DNA from 4 places in the Caballeronia sp. ATUFL_F1_KS39 genome. Region 1 is predicted to be linked to each of the others. Evidence: riboswitches for the same ligand, from Rfam matches in the RefSeq annotation. Region 1 holds a riboswitch; each other region holds the start of a gene.

Region 1 (3,480 bases):
TAGAAGCCGCCGTCGGACACGTAATCGATCAAATTCGAATAGCGCGTCTCAAAAAGCGTCACGCGCACCACGCCGAGCGCATTCGATGCGTACTGCAACGCCGCCTCGACCGAATGACTGCGCTCCGGCTGAATCGACGGATTGCCGCTCAGCGGATAGTAGAGATCGTCGAAGCTCGGCGCGCGAAACGAGGCCGAATAGCTCGCGCTCGCCTTCCAGTGCGCGTCGAAGTTATACGCGTAGCCCAGATAGTAGCTGTTCGCGCCGCCGAAATCGGAATACTGATCGCGGCGCAGATTCGCCTGCAACTCGTTCGCGCCGATGTGCCCCACGTAACCCGCGAACATCGAATTCACATGACGGTCGGGCGCGCTGAACTGATCGGAATCGAGCGTCTGATCGAGATGCTCGTAGCCGAAGAGCAGCTTGTGCGCGTCGCTGATCCGCACGTCGTTCTGCCACGTATATTGCCGGTTCTCCGAATCGAAACGGCTCGTATAGACGCCGTTCTGCTCGATGTTCGCGCGGTCCTGTCCCTGCGCGATCGTGAAGTGCGCCGTCCAGTTATCCGTGACGCGGCCGTTCGCGAACACCGACGCCGAGCGCACGCGATCGTGCGTTTCGTTGATATCGGTCGGCTGGCCATAGGCATCGTCGAAACTGTTGATGCCGTTCGATTGCAGGAAGCGCACGCCCGCGTCCCACTTGTCGCTGAACTTGTGACGCAGCGTCGCCGCGACGCTCTCGTTCAGATAGCCGTTCGCGTTCGGATTGGCGCCGGGCGCGATTCCCGGATCGATCGACGAGAAGCCGTCGGTTTTCTCGCGCGAGACGTTCACGCTGAAGGTCGTGCGGCCGTCCTTGTCGAGCGCGCCGCTCACGCCCGCCGATTGCCGCTGCGTGTGATAGCTGCCGTACTCGGCCTCGAAGTTGAAGCGCGGCGGATGCGCCTCGCCTTCCTTCGTGAAGATCTGCACGACGCCGCCAATCGCATTCGATCCATAGAGCGCCGACACGTTGCCGTTCACGACCTCGACGCGCCCGATCTGGTCGAGCATCAATTGCGATAGCTGTGCCGCGCCGAGCGACGCCGATTCGACGCGCACGCCGTCGATCAGCACGAGCGATTGCGACGACGCCGCACCGCGTATGAAAAGCCCCGAGTTCGAGCCCGGTCCGCCGTTGCGCGTGATCTGCACGCCGGGCGCGAGCGCGACGAGTCCGAGCGCGTCGCTTGCGTTTGCATCGGCGATGTCCTGCTCGTCAAAAAGCGATGTCTGCGGAATCGATTCGGCAAGCGGCTGCGGCGCGCGCGTCGATGTGACGACGACGGGCGCAAGCGTTTGCGTGCCGTCTTCCGTCTGGGCCGCCTGTGCAGCGCCGGCGAACGGCAAGGCGCCGATGGCCGCAACGAGCGCGCCATGACGGGAGAGACCGCTTCTGAGCGCGGCCAGTGGCAATACCATGTGTGAAGTGTTCCGTTTCGCGTGAGCGCGACCCCGCTCCCCGCGAGGACGATGCGCGACGAACGCACCGCGCCATGCGCGCCGATGCGTCGGACTCCGGCCGGTATCCGGGCTGGCGATCAATCGTCTCGCCTTCCCGCGCATGGCGCGCAGTGGCATCGACACGTTTCTTGCAGTCGCGCGCGTGCGACGAATTTCGACACGCTCGCGCGGCAAAAACGCGCATGAGACGACTTGCAACTTGCGTTGCGGTCGCTTACCGTTGCGGGGGCAGCACAGGTTGGCTCGTCGTCGATTGCGGCGACTTCGCTCCCTGTTTCCCGTTTGACTGCATCCACGAGATCCGCGGATGCGAGCACCAAAAGTGCGGCAAGTGTAGGAGCGCGGTTCGGGGCCGTCAAGAAAACCGCGCGGCCAGACTGGCGCGGCGCATGACGAATCGAACGAGAAGCGAAAGAGAAGCGGCCGGCCTGTCATCACGAGCGTTGCGGGGCGCTCGCGTTTTCTGCACACGAATGCATCGCGACATGCGTTTGATTCGAAGGATTAAGCGCTAGATCGCGTGTTGTTACGTCTCGAAACGAGACATTTATCGGAAGCTCCGTTGAACCGCGCTAAAATGCGAGGTCTTTAGAGGACGCAGCACATGCTCAACGAACTCGAATCACTGTCAGGAAACATCGGCCGGCTGATCCAGATCAGCGAGCGCCATAAGCAGGCGCATCAAGCGCTGCAGGAACAACTCGAACAGCTGCGCGCCGACTATGCGAACGTGCAGGCCGAGCTCGCGCAAGTGCGCGAAGAGCGCGATACGCTGCAGTCCGAACGCGATTCGCTGTCCGCGAAAATCGACGACGCGCAAATCCGCCTGAACGCGATTCTCGAAAAGCTGCCGCGCGGCAAGTCCGCGCAACATGCCGAGTCCGACAATCAACTCGATCTCCTCGAAGCCGATTCCCGGGAAGCACATGAAACGGAATTGCACGGCGAGCATCATCAGGGAGAGAAGGCATGACGACCACGCAGATCGAAGTATCCATTCTCGGGCAGCCGTATCGTCTCGCGTGCTCGCCGGAAACCGAAGGCGCATTGCGTGAAGCCGTCGCGCGCGTCGACGCCGAAATGAACAAAGTGCGCAATGCAAGCAGCGTGCGCGGCACGGATCGCATCGCGGTGATGGCGGCGCTTTCGCTGGCGTCGGAATTGCTTAAGCTGCAGGACAGCGTGCGTCACGGCGAGGCCTTCCCCGCCGAAGAAATCCGCCGCACGATGCACTCGATGAACGAGCAATTGGGCGCGGTCATTGCGCAACACGAAGCGCAATAAGGCAGATGCGCGTCGAGTCAATCAGCGCGCAATGTCAATCGAAAAAAGAAACTGCCGAAGTAGGTTGAAGAGGCTGCAGAAGGCAAACGATTGGTGTAGAGTGACGTTTCCCTGCCTGGTACGCCAAGGTCATATATTCCTTGAACCAATGCTACATTGGCACGGTTGCGGAACCTTGCAGCACGGGCGCGCGCGTCGCTAGTCCGATGTACCCGAAGTGTTGCTTACCGCGACCAATCTTGAACCCAGGTTCAGGATGCCGGCCTAGCGGCTGTGGCGGGGACCTCATTCAAGAAACGGCATCGGTTTTTCCGATGCCGTTTTCGTTTGTCCCTGCCGTTCGCTCTTCGATTCATGCACACGACCATGCGCTACTGGCTGATGAAGTCCGAACCGGACGAAGCGAGCATCGATCATCTCGCGCACGCGCCGAAAAAGACCTTGCCGTGGACGGGCGTACGCAACTATCAGGCGCGCAACTTCATGCGCGATCAGATGCAGATCGGCGACGGCGTGCTCTTCTATCATTCGAGCTGCCCGGAGCCGGGCATCGCGGGCATCGCGAAAGTGTGTTCGACGGCATATCCGGATCCCACGCAATTCGATCCGAAGAGCGATTACTACGATCCGAAATCGACGCAGGAAACGCCGCGCTGGATGCTCGTCGACGTGAAGTTCGTGAAGAAGA
Region 2 (3,480 bases), on a different contig from region 1:
GACGCACTCGCGCCGATGAAGAGAGCGGGGCAGTCGGGCATCGCTCAGAACTCGACGCCGCGTTGCGCTTTCACGCCTTGCTCGCGATACGGATGCTTCACGAGCCGCATTTCCGTGACGAGATCGGCAAGTTCGATCAACGCATCGGGCGCGTGGCGACCGGTCACGACGACATGCAGCATCGCGGGCCGCGCCTTCAGCACGTCGAGCACTTCATCGAGCGGCAGATACTCGTACTTGAGCACGGTGTTGAGTTCGTCGAGCACGACCATCTGATATTCGCCGCTCTCGATCATGCGGCGCGCTTCGTTCCAGCCCTTGCGCGCGGTGGCCATGTCGGCTTCGCGATTCTGCGTGTTCCAGGTGTAGCCATCTCCCATGGTGACGAAATCGCAATGCGCGATTGCGCCGAGGAAATCGCGCTCCGATGTATGCAGCGCGCCCTTGATGAACTGCACGACGCCGAGCTTCATGCCGTGTCCGAGCACGCGCACCGCCATGCCGAACGCGGCCGTTGTCTTGCCCTTGCCGTTGCCGGTATTCACGATCAAAAGGCCTTTCTCGTGATCGGCGGCGGCCTGCTTTTTCTCGTGGCCTTCCTTGCGGCGCTGGGTCATGCGCAGATGCGATTCGGTATCGGTTTTCACGGGAGCTCCAGAGAAAGACGGCCGTATCGTACAACAGGCGGCGGCTTAATTCTGCGCTAACAGACGGCAGGCATCATGCAATCAACGTAATCACCGACTTGAGGAGCAAGCAAATGGACGCGCTCTATCTCTATCTGGAACTCGTCGCGCTTGGCGTTCTCGTCTGGCTTTGCCGCGACAAGTTCAAACCGGTCGTGGCGAAGCCGCTCGCCGAAACGCCGCGTCCGCGCACGACCGCAAGACCGGTATTCATGTTCCGTTCGCGCGGGGCGCATGCATCGCTGCGATCGCGACGGTTACGCCACAATCGATCGTCTTTGGCACGATGAGCGTTCGCGCGTTGCCCGCGAGCAGCGCGCAAGGCTCGCATACGCCATCGACGTTCATATGCGCCATTGCATGATGCGATATCGCCGTGCGCGGCGCTTGCGCGATTTCATCGGCGCCGTAGAAGCGCAATGTCAGACGATGACGCTCGCAGAACGCGAGCAGTCCCGCCTCGTGCCGTTTCGCGTCGATGCTCGCGATGATGGCGATGTCGCCGAACGCAAGCGTGCCCAAAGCGCCGCGCACGGCGTGCTCGATTGCGTCGGCGCTCGCGCCCCGCGTGCAGCCGATCCCCACGGCAAGACGCGTGACAGCGGGCTGATTCATGTGAGCGATGACGGATTCCATGTGCGCCGACCTTACCACCTTTCTTGACGCTCGCGCCCGCCGGGCCTAGACTTTCACGCAGTTTTGGTGCTCGCGCGCGGATTCTCTCGTGCGCAGTTAAACGGGAAGCAGGGCGCGTTCCTTTCGATTCGTCGAACGCACGTCAACCTGCGCTGCCCCCGCAACGGTAAGCGATTCACCGCGCACGGCATTTTCATCGCGTGTACGGGAAGCCGGCTTCGAAGCCACTGCGCGTGAGAAACGCGCGGGAAGGCGAAGCGGCGTCGTCGTCAGCCCGGATACCGGCCAGACTTTGAGCGGGGCTTGCTGTCGCGGGGATGCGGCGCGGCCCATGATCCATAAAAGCGTGCGTTTCCCTTTCATCCAGCCGCGTTGCCAGGCATCGCGCGACATGAAGCGCATGCAACCGAAGCCACGGAGCGACGATGCAAACCCGCAAGATTCCCGTCACGGTCGTGACCGGCTTTCTCGGCAGCGGCAAGACCACACTGATGCGGCATATCCTCTCCAATGCGCAAGGCCAGCGCATCGCGGTGATCGTCAACGAGTTCGGCGAGCTCGGCATCGACGGGGAGATCTTGAAGGGTTGCGGCATCGGTTGCGACGATGAAGCCGGCTCCAAAGACCGCAATCTGTACGAGCTCGCGAACGGTTGTCTCTGCTGCACCGTGCAGGAAGAGTTCTATCCGGTCATGGAACAACTCGTCGAGCGGCGCGAGAGCATCGATCACGTGCTGATCGAAACGTCCGGTCTCGCTTTGCCGAAGCCGCTCGTGCAGGCGTTCAACTGGCCGTCGATCAAGAACGCATTCACCGTCGATGCCGTCGTGACCGTGGTCGATGGACCCGCTGCCGCGAGCGGTCAGTTCGCGGCGAATCCCGTCGCCGTCGATGCGCAACGCAAGGCCGATCCCAATCTCGATCACGAATCGCCGCTGCATGAATTGTTCGAGGACCAGCTTTCGTCTGCCGACCTCGTCATCGTCAACAAGACCGATCTCATGGATGATGAAGCGCTGCGAAAGGTCGAAGCGCTCGTGCGGCCCGAGATTCCGCCCGAAGTGAAGATCGTGCCCGCGCAGATGGGCAGGCTCGATGTGCATACATTGCTCGGTCTCGAATCGGCATCGGAAGAGACGATTCATTTGCGGCACGATCATCACGGTTCGCCCGATGAAGCAGGCCACGCCGATCATCATCATGACGAGTTCGATTCGGTCGTCGTGCATGGCAACGTCGAATCGCGCGAGCAGGCGCTGGCCGCGCTGCATGCGCTCGTCGAGCAGCACACGATCTATCGCGTGAAGGGTTTCGCTGCGTTGCCGGGCGCGGCGATGCGGCTCGTCGTGCAAGGCGTCGGACGACGCTTCGACAGTTACTTCGACCGCCGCTGGGAAGCGGGCGAAGCGAATACCCAAAGCCGCTTCGTGCTGATCGGCGAAGACCTCGAACGCGCGACGCTGCAACGCGCGTTCGACGCCGCGCTCGCGAGCGCGCCCGTGCAGGCGTAACCGCGATGCATCTGCTCCGCACGACGCCGGGAGGCTTCGTCGACGACGCGCAGGGCGTCATGCGTATCGATCAGACGAGCGCGCCGGTCGTCGTGCTCAGCTCCGCCGATACGACGCTCGCGTTGCTCGCGAGCGCGTTTCCGCGTCTCGAGCCGGGCTTTCCCGACGTGCGGCTCGCGAATCAATCGTTTCTGCGTCAGCCCGCATCGGTCGATTTCTATGTCGACGATGTATTGCGTCACGCGAAGGTCGTGATCGTCGATCATCTCGGCGGCGAATCGTACTGGCCGTACGGCATCGAGCGGCTCGTCGCGCTCGCGAAAGAGCGCAAGCAGATGCTCGCGATGTTTTCGGGCGATCTCACCGAGGACCCGAATCTTATCGGCAAGAGCACGGCCGATGCAGCGTTTTGCCGCGAGCTGTCGCGCTATCTGCGCGAAGGCGGCGCGCGCAATGCCGAGGAGTTTCTACGCGCGATCGCGCATCGCGCGTTCGGCTTCGGGCGCGAGCCGCAGCCGCCGAGTCCGCTGCCCGCCGTCGCGATCTATCATCCCGAGCGCGATATCGCGGTCATCGACGACTGGCAGGCGCGCTGGACCGAAGGCGCGAGCGTCGCCGCGATTCTGTTTTACCGCGCGCATTTGCAA
Region 3 (3,480 bases), on a different contig from region 1:
AGAACGTGATCGTCTTTCATCGGCCCTTTGAGCAGATGAAACTCGACGAACCCGGGCACATCCTTCAGATGCGTATCGCGGCTCGTCCACAGACGTTCGAAGTCGGCTTCGGCGCCGGGCACGATCTTGAAGCGGTTCATGGCGATATACATGTCGATGCGGTTCCTTCGAAGTAGTGACTCGATTGAGCGGATAAGAACGATCAGTCGCGCCCGAGTTCGACGATGGTCGTGAAGCCGCCGAAGAACATGCGTTGAGGATCGAACGGCGTCTCGCCGGATTCCATCATCGTTTTGAGGCGCGGGTCTTCCATCACTTTGGCGTTGACGCTATCGCGCTGCTCGCGCGATTCGTAGACGATATACGAGAACGCGACGGTCTCGCCTTCCTTCATCTGCACGCTCTGTGGAAACGATGTGAGCTTGCCGGGCTTCACGTCGTCGGCGATGGTTTCCACGAACTCCAGTGCGCCGTGTTCCAGCCAGATCTTGCCGGCGGCTTCGGCCATGCGGCGATAAGCGTCGACCTTGTCGATCGGTACGGGTACGACGAATCCATCCACGTAATGCGCCATCTGAGTCTCCTGGTTGAGTCGAACGCGCACCGCGCACGCGATGCGCTGTATGCTTTGAGCTATTCGTATGGAGCGAAGTTCAGGGCGGTCCACGTATCGGCGGGCGAGGCGCGTTCCAGCACCGTGGACGAGAGCGGCGCGAAGTTCATCCCATAGATCGATGTGAGCGGCAGGCGAAGCGCATGCGCGAGCGCCACTTTCACGACGATCGCATGCGTGACGACGATGCAGCGCCCCGCGTCGAGCCGGTCGATCGAAGCGAAGCCCTCGGCGACGCGCGCGGCGAGCATGGCGACGCTTTCGCCGCCGTGCGAACGCGCATCGGGATCCGCGAGCCATGCAGCGACATGTTCCGGTTCGCGCTCGCCCGTTTCGCGTATCGAATGCCCGCGCCAGCGGCCATAGTCGATGTCGTCGAACGCGGGAACGATCTCGAATGCATCCGCGATCCACGCCGCCGTTTCACGCGCGACGCGCGCGGGACTCGCAATCACGCGCGTGTCGGGCAAGGCGTGCAATGACGCGAGCTGCGCGCGCGCATCGCGCTCGGGAGGTTCGTCGCCGGTGGGAAAGTGCCCGGTTTTCATCGCGCGCGTGGCGGCGTGACAGAGAAGAATGAGTTCCAAGGCAGGTGGCGGTCGAATCGGAATCGTTTTACTTTGCAGCGGATCATCATAGAATGGCAAGCTTGCAGTGCGAGGAAGCCGGTGCAAACCCGGCACGGTCGCGCCACTGTGTGCGGTACGTCAACGCGAAAGCGCGGCGCCGCGAGTCAGACCCCGCTGCATGCTCTTCGTCAATCGGGACGCGCTTTTCCCTGGAGAACCACCATGAATGCTTCCAACGCGCCGGTCTTTTCCGCTCCGGTTTCCCCGTCACTCGATGCACCCGTGCCCATTCCGGTGCGTGAAGTGTTGCCGTGGGCCGTCTTCATCGGCCTCATTCTGCTGATCGCAATCTATTTCGTCGGCGCCGAACAGGGCGCGACGTCGATTTTCTCGGGCACGTACGTCCACGAATTCGTGCATGACGGCCGGCATTTGCTCGGCTTTCCGTGCCACTGAGGAAGCATCATGATTCGCACTTTGCTGATACGCGGCATGATCGCGGGACTGGTCGCGGGCCTGATCGGCTTCGGCTTCGCGCGTGCGTTCGGTGAACCGTCGGTGGCACGCGCCATCGCGTTCGAGGAACAGCACGAGCATGAACACGAACATGAGCACGGTCATGCCGATGCGGCTGCCACGCCAGCGCATTCGCACGATCACGGCGACGAAGCGCTCGTGTCTCGCGATACGCAAGCGGGCCTCGGCCTTCTGACCGGCGTCGCCGTGTTCGGCACCGCGCTCGGCGGTCTCTTCTCGCTCGTGTTCGCGTTTGCTTATGGACGGCTCGGCGCGTTGCGCGCGCGCGGCACGTCGGCATTGCTCGCGCTGTTCGGCTTCGTGAGCGTCGCCATCGTGCCGTTCCTCAAGTACCCGCCCAATCCGCCCGCTGTCGGCAATGCCGAGACCATCGGGCCGCGCACGGCGCTTTTCTTCGGCATGGTGGCGATTTCCATCGCGGCTGCCGTCTTCGCCGTGCGCTTGCAGCGGCGCATGGTGGCGCGGCATGGCGGGTGGAACGCGACGCTCATCGCGGCGGCTGCGTATATCGTCGTGATCGTGGCGGCGCAGGTCGCGCTGCCGTCCGTCGATGAAGTGCCCGCGGATTTCTCCGCTTCGCTGCTGTGGAATTTCCGCGTGGCCGCTATCGGCATGCAGGCGCTGTTATGGACGACGCTCGGTCTCGTGTTCGGTGCGCTCGCAGCGCGTGAACTCGAGCGGCCGGCGGTGAGAAGAATGGCTGCGGCGTAAGCGGTTCGGCGTCGCTCATGAAGCCCGCGCTTCGTCAGGAACGCGGGCTTTTCGTTTGCTCTTTCGCCGCACGACGCTTGAGCAATTCATCGAACAGATCGAGCTTCGCGGCATCGTCCATCGATCTGAAGGTCTTGATTTCCTCGCGGCTTCGGAAGCAGCCGAGGCACAGGCCCGTTTCCTGATCGAGCTTGCAGACATCGGTGCATGGCGAGCCGATGGGTTCCTGCGCTTTCGCGCGTTCGATGGTGAAAGCGAGATCGTCTTGCGTCGTTGTCATAGTGATTCGCCGCGAAAGAGCGCAGCGGCCGCGGCCGGATTCGACGGCCAGTAAGCGTGCATGTAAGTGGCCGACACCGAACCATGCCGATAGAGCGCTTCGCCTTCGGTGCCGGTCGTGGCATGAGCGGCCTTGAGTGCCGGCTGCATTGGCGTGTCGAGCGTCGAGTAGTGGAATGTGTGACCGGTCATCGCTCCATGCGTCGTGTCGATGCGCTGCATCGCGAGGCGCGACAGCTTGCGTTGCATCGCCGCGTCGCCGGGAAGGATGCCGAGCATCGCATGCCGCGTGCCTTCGATGTCGGTCAGCGTGTCGAGCAGATACAGCATGCCGCCGCATTCCGCGACCACGGGCTTCGCTCGCTCGACGTGCGCAACGATCGATGCACGCGCGCGTTCGTTCGAAGCGAGCGCCGCGGCATGCAGTTCGGGGTAGCCGCCGGGAAGATAGAGCGCGTCGGCATCGTGCGGCGCGGGTTCGTCGGCGAGCGGAGAAAACGTGCTGATGCGCGCGCCCATGGCGATGAGCACATCGACATTCGCCGGATACACGAACGAGAACGCCGCATCGCGAGCGATGGCGATATGCGCGCCGTCGAGCAGACGCGGCGGCGCGGGCAGCGTCGCATCGTCGAAATGAACGGGCGGCGGAAGATCGGCGAGCGTCGTTTGCGCGATTGCATCGGCGGCGCGGTCGAGCCGTGCGTCGAGGCCCGCGATTTCATCGGGCTGCGTGAGACCGAGATGACGCTCGGGCAAGGCGATATCGTC
Region 4 (3,480 bases), on a different contig from region 1:
TGCCGAGTATCGACAATCCGCCGACGATGCCGAGGCGCGGATTCATCGTCTTCTGCGCGAGCGCTTCGCCGTTCTCCACGCCGATGGTCACGTCGAAACCGCCGCGATAGCCGACGCTTTTTGCGAGCGCGTCGAGATGCTCGGTCATCATCTTGCGCGGCATCGGATTGATCGCCGGTTCGCCGACGGCGAGCGCGAGGCCCGCGCGCGTCACCGTGCCGACGCCCGCGCCCGCATGAAAACGCACGCCCGGTTCCTCCGACAGTCGCACGCGCGCGAACACGAGCGCACCGTGCGTGACGTCGGGATCGTCGCCCGCATCCTTGATGACGCCGGCTTCGGCGGCGGCGCTTTCATCGGGTAAACGGCGGCAGAACGAAAGCATCATCGTCACGCGCTGGCCCTTCGGCAGGACGATCTCCGCGCGCTCGCTCGTCTCGCCGAGCAGCAAGAGGCGCGCGGCCGCGAGACTCGTCGCGGTCGCGCAGCTTCCTGTCGTGTAGCCGCTGCGCAGCGGCGCGGCTTTCTCCGGCGTCTCTTCACGCATGACGCATCACGGTTTGCTCGCGTGCAGGACGGTGATCGGCAGCGCCTGACGCCACGTGTCGAAGCTGCCGAGCGGTTCCGCCTGCGCGACGCCGATGCGCGTCAGCTCGCCGCCGTGCCGCGCGCGCCATTCGACGAGCGCCGCCTCGCTTTGCAGCGTCACCGCATTGGCGACGAGCCGCCCCCCCTGACGCAGACGCGCCCAGCACGCATCGAGCAGGCCCGGCACCGTCAATCCACCGCCGATGAACACCGCGTCCGGCGCGGGAAGGCCGTCGAGCGCGGCGGGCGCTTCGCCTCTGACGAGTTGCAGCGCGGGCACGCCGAGCGCATCGCGGTTGTATTCGATGAGACGCTGACGGCTCTCGTTCGCTTCGATCGCGATCGCCCGACACGCGCCATGCGCGCGCATCCATTCGATGCCGATCGAGCCGCAGCCCGCGCCGACGTCCCACAGCAGTTCGCCGGGCTGCGGCGCGAGGCGCGCGAGCGTCACGGCGCGCACGTCGCGCTTCGTCAACTGGCCGTCGTGGCGGTAGGCGTCGTCGGCGAGACCGGGCGTGAGCGGCGGCCCGGCGTGGCCGGCGTGCGTCCGGCACTCGATCGCGATGAGATTGAGCGCGGCAACGACGGGCTCGCGCCAGTCGTCGGCACGCTCGTCGATGCGGCGTTCGTCGCTGCCGCCGAGATGCTCGAATACGGTCATGCGGCTCGCGCCGAAACCATGCGCGGTCAGAAGCGTGGCGACGGCGGCGGGCGTCGTGCCGTCCGCGCTCAGCACGATGAGGCGCACGCCGCGATGCAGATTCGCGAGCAGCGACGCCGCCGGCCGCCCGACGAGCGATACGCAGACGGCGTCTTGGAGCGCCCAGCACAGGCGCGCCGCCGCGAGCGACAGCGACGACGGCGCGGGAATGACGCGCATTTCGCCGTTGGCGACTTCGCGCGCGAGCGTCGCGCCGACGCCGAAGCACATCGGATCGCCGCTCGCGAGCACGCAGATGCGCGTCTTGCCGTCGCCGCGGTCGGCGAGCACGGCATCGAGCGAAAAGGGTTTCGGCCACGGCATGCGGCGCGCGGCGATGCGATCCGGCAGCAACGCGAGATGACGTTCGCCGCCGTGAATCGACTGGGCGTCGAGAAGCGCGCGACGCGCGGCGCGGGAAAGTCCGTGCCAGCCGTCTTCGCCGATGCCCACCACGGTCAGCCAGTTCGACATGCGCGGTCTCCTTGCTGCGATTCCGATCGCGTTCCCGGATACATGCCGGAAGCGCTCGGAGGGTCGATAAAAGCGGGCATAATACAGGTCCGTCGGCGCCCGGGGTCGTGAGACCGAGGGCTTAAAAGGGAACACAGCAAAACTGTGGCTGCCCCCGCAATTGTACGCAGCGAGTCCGCGCTCCACTGCCACTGGTTTTTACCGGGAAGGCCGGCGCGAATGTCGACCTGCCAGCCAAGAGACCTGCCGACCCAACGCATTCGCGCGACGCCGACCGGGCGGGGTGTACCGGTTCGCTCATCACGCGCGAAGCCCAACGGGTCACGCTTTTGAATTCTTTCGACCGCTCATCGCTCAACGCAACGCCGCGTGCTTCCGCATGCCCGGGCCTGATGCGCATCGTGCCCGCGCGCGATGGCGGCCTTGCGCGTCTGCGTCTCGCGGGCGGCGTGTTGAGCACGCGGGCGGCGCGGGCCGTCGCGCGCGCGGCTCGCGAGTGCGGCTCGGGCGTGATCGAAGTGACCAATCGCGCGAATCTGCAACTGCGCGGCATTCGCGACGATGCCCACGCCGCGCTCGTCGACATCGCCCTCGACGCGGGCCTCGGCCCGTCGACGGCGGGCGCAGACGACATCCGCAACGTAATGCTGAGCCCGCTCGCGGACGACGGCACGCGCGCGCTCGCCGCGCGGATCGTCGATGCGATGCAGGCCGATGCGTCGCTGCATGCGCTGTCGCCGAAATTCGCGCTCCAGCTCGACGCCGGCGAGCGCCTCGCGATGCTCGATCATCCGCACGATGTTTGGCTTTCCGCCATCGAGGATGGCGCGCGCTTCGCATTCGGCCTCGCCGGAACGATGCGCGATCCGGCGCTCGGCGCGATCTCGCGCGACGATCTCGTGATGTTCGTCCTGAACGTGTTGCGCAGCTTTCTCGCGCTGGCGACGCCTGAAGAACATCGCATGCGCGATCTGCTTGCGCGTATCGGCGTTGCGCGCTTTCTCGACGCCTTGCGTTTCGACGCCGATATCGCGACATGGACACGCGCACCCGCCGATGCATCGCTGCGTCTCGGCGCGCACGAGGAGCCGCATCGCGCGACGTGGTACGCGGGTGCGCAAACGCCGCTGGGCCGTCTCGATGCGACGACGCTCGAAGCGCTCGCCAATCTCGCCGACGCGCACGGCGCAAGCCGCCTGACGATGACGCCGTGGCAAAGCGTGCTGATTCCCTGCCTCGCGGCGCATTCAGCGCATGACGTGCTGCAAGGGCTGCACGCGCTCGGCCTTGCAACCGGCGCGCACGAACCGCTCGCGCGCCTCATCGCGTGCGCGGGTTCGGAAGGCTGCGCAAAGAGCCGTGCCGATACCAAAGCCGATGCTCACCGGCTCGCCGCGCTCCTGCCTTCGGATGACGGGACGCAGGTGCATCTGAGCGGCTGCGAGCGTTCGTGCGCGGCGGCGCATCCGGTTCCGGTCACGCTCTACGCAGTCGCGCCCGGACGATACGACTTACATCGCGACGCACGAGCCGTCGCGCGCAATCTGACCATCGAAGAGGCGGCCGAACGGCTCGCCCGGAGCCATGCCGATGCTTGACTACATCCGCGACGGCGCGGAGATTTATCGTCAGTCCTTTGCGACGATCCGCGCCGAAGCCGACCTCGCCGCCATTCCCGCCGATCTGGAGAAGCTCGCCGTGCGGCTGATCCATGC

What was found. Region 1 has a riboswitch for cobalamin ahead of NCR93_RS03390 (TonB-dependent receptor domain-containing protein). Riboswitches for the same ligand answer to the same signal wherever they lie in the genome.
Region 2: another riboswitch for cobalamin. It lies ahead of cobW (cobalamin biosynthesis protein CobW); the one in region 1 lies ahead of NCR93_RS03390 (TonB-dependent receptor domain-containing protein).
Region 3: another riboswitch for cobalamin. It lies ahead of NCR93_RS18005 (CbtB domain-containing protein); the one in region 1 lies ahead of NCR93_RS03390 (TonB-dependent receptor domain-containing protein).
Region 4: another riboswitch for cobalamin. It lies ahead of cobG (precorrin-3B synthase); the one in region 1 lies ahead of NCR93_RS03390 (TonB-dependent receptor domain-containing protein).

Annotation. Positions count from the first base shown of each region.
Region 1 covers NZ_JALQDZ010000003.1:98,695-102,174, reverse strand. Annotated here, with positions in the region: gene NCR93_RS03390 (TonB-dependent receptor domain-containing protein) at 1-1,466, opposite strand, end outside; cobalamin riboswitch at 1,548-1,845, opposite strand; gene NCR93_RS03385 (ATPase) at 2,113-2,481, shown strand; gene NCR93_RS03380 (cell division protein ZapA) at 2,478-2,792, shown strand; RNA gene ssrS (6S RNA) at 2,898-3,079, shown strand; gene NCR93_RS03370 (EVE domain-containing protein) at 3,159-3,480, shown strand, end outside.
Region 2 covers NZ_JALQDZ010000036.1:174,447-177,926, reverse strand. Annotated here, with positions in the region: gene NCR93_RS17990 (cobyrinic acid a,c-diamide synthase CobB) at 1-41, opposite strand, end outside; gene cobO (cob(I)yrinic acid a,c-diamide adenosyltransferase) at 45-647, opposite strand; gene NCR93_RS17980 (cobalamin biosynthesis protein) at 897-1,301, opposite strand; cobalamin riboswitch at 1,369-1,626, shown strand; gene cobW (cobalamin biosynthesis protein CobW) at 1,748-2,833, shown strand; gene cobN (cobaltochelatase subunit CobN) at 2,839-3,480, shown strand, end outside.
Region 3 covers NZ_JALQDZ010000036.1:178,411-181,890, reverse strand. Annotated here, with positions in the region: gene hmuQ (heme-degrading protein HmuQ) at 1-152, opposite strand, end outside; gene NCR93_RS18015 (DUF1428 domain-containing protein) at 203-574, opposite strand; gene NCR93_RS18010 (histidine phosphatase family protein) at 634-1,200, opposite strand; cobalamin riboswitch at 1,249-1,375, shown strand; gene NCR93_RS18005 (CbtB domain-containing protein) at 1,405-1,638, shown strand; gene NCR93_RS18000 (CbtA family protein) at 1,648-2,430, shown strand; gene NCR93_RS17995 (DUF1289 domain-containing protein) at 2,465-2,710, opposite strand; gene NCR93_RS17990 (cobyrinic acid a,c-diamide synthase CobB) at 2,707-3,480, opposite strand, start outside.
Region 4 covers NZ_JALQDZ010000036.1:162,160-165,639, forward strand. Annotated here, with positions in the region: gene NCR93_RS17920 (cobalt-precorrin-5B (C(1))-methyltransferase) at 1-547, opposite strand, end outside; gene cbiE (precorrin-6y C5,15-methyltransferase (decarboxylating) subunit CbiE) at 554-1,765, opposite strand; cobalamin riboswitch at 1,842-2,030, shown strand; gene cobG (precorrin-3B synthase) at 2,095-3,363, shown strand; gene NCR93_RS17935 (precorrin-8X methylmutase) at 3,356-3,480, shown strand, end outside.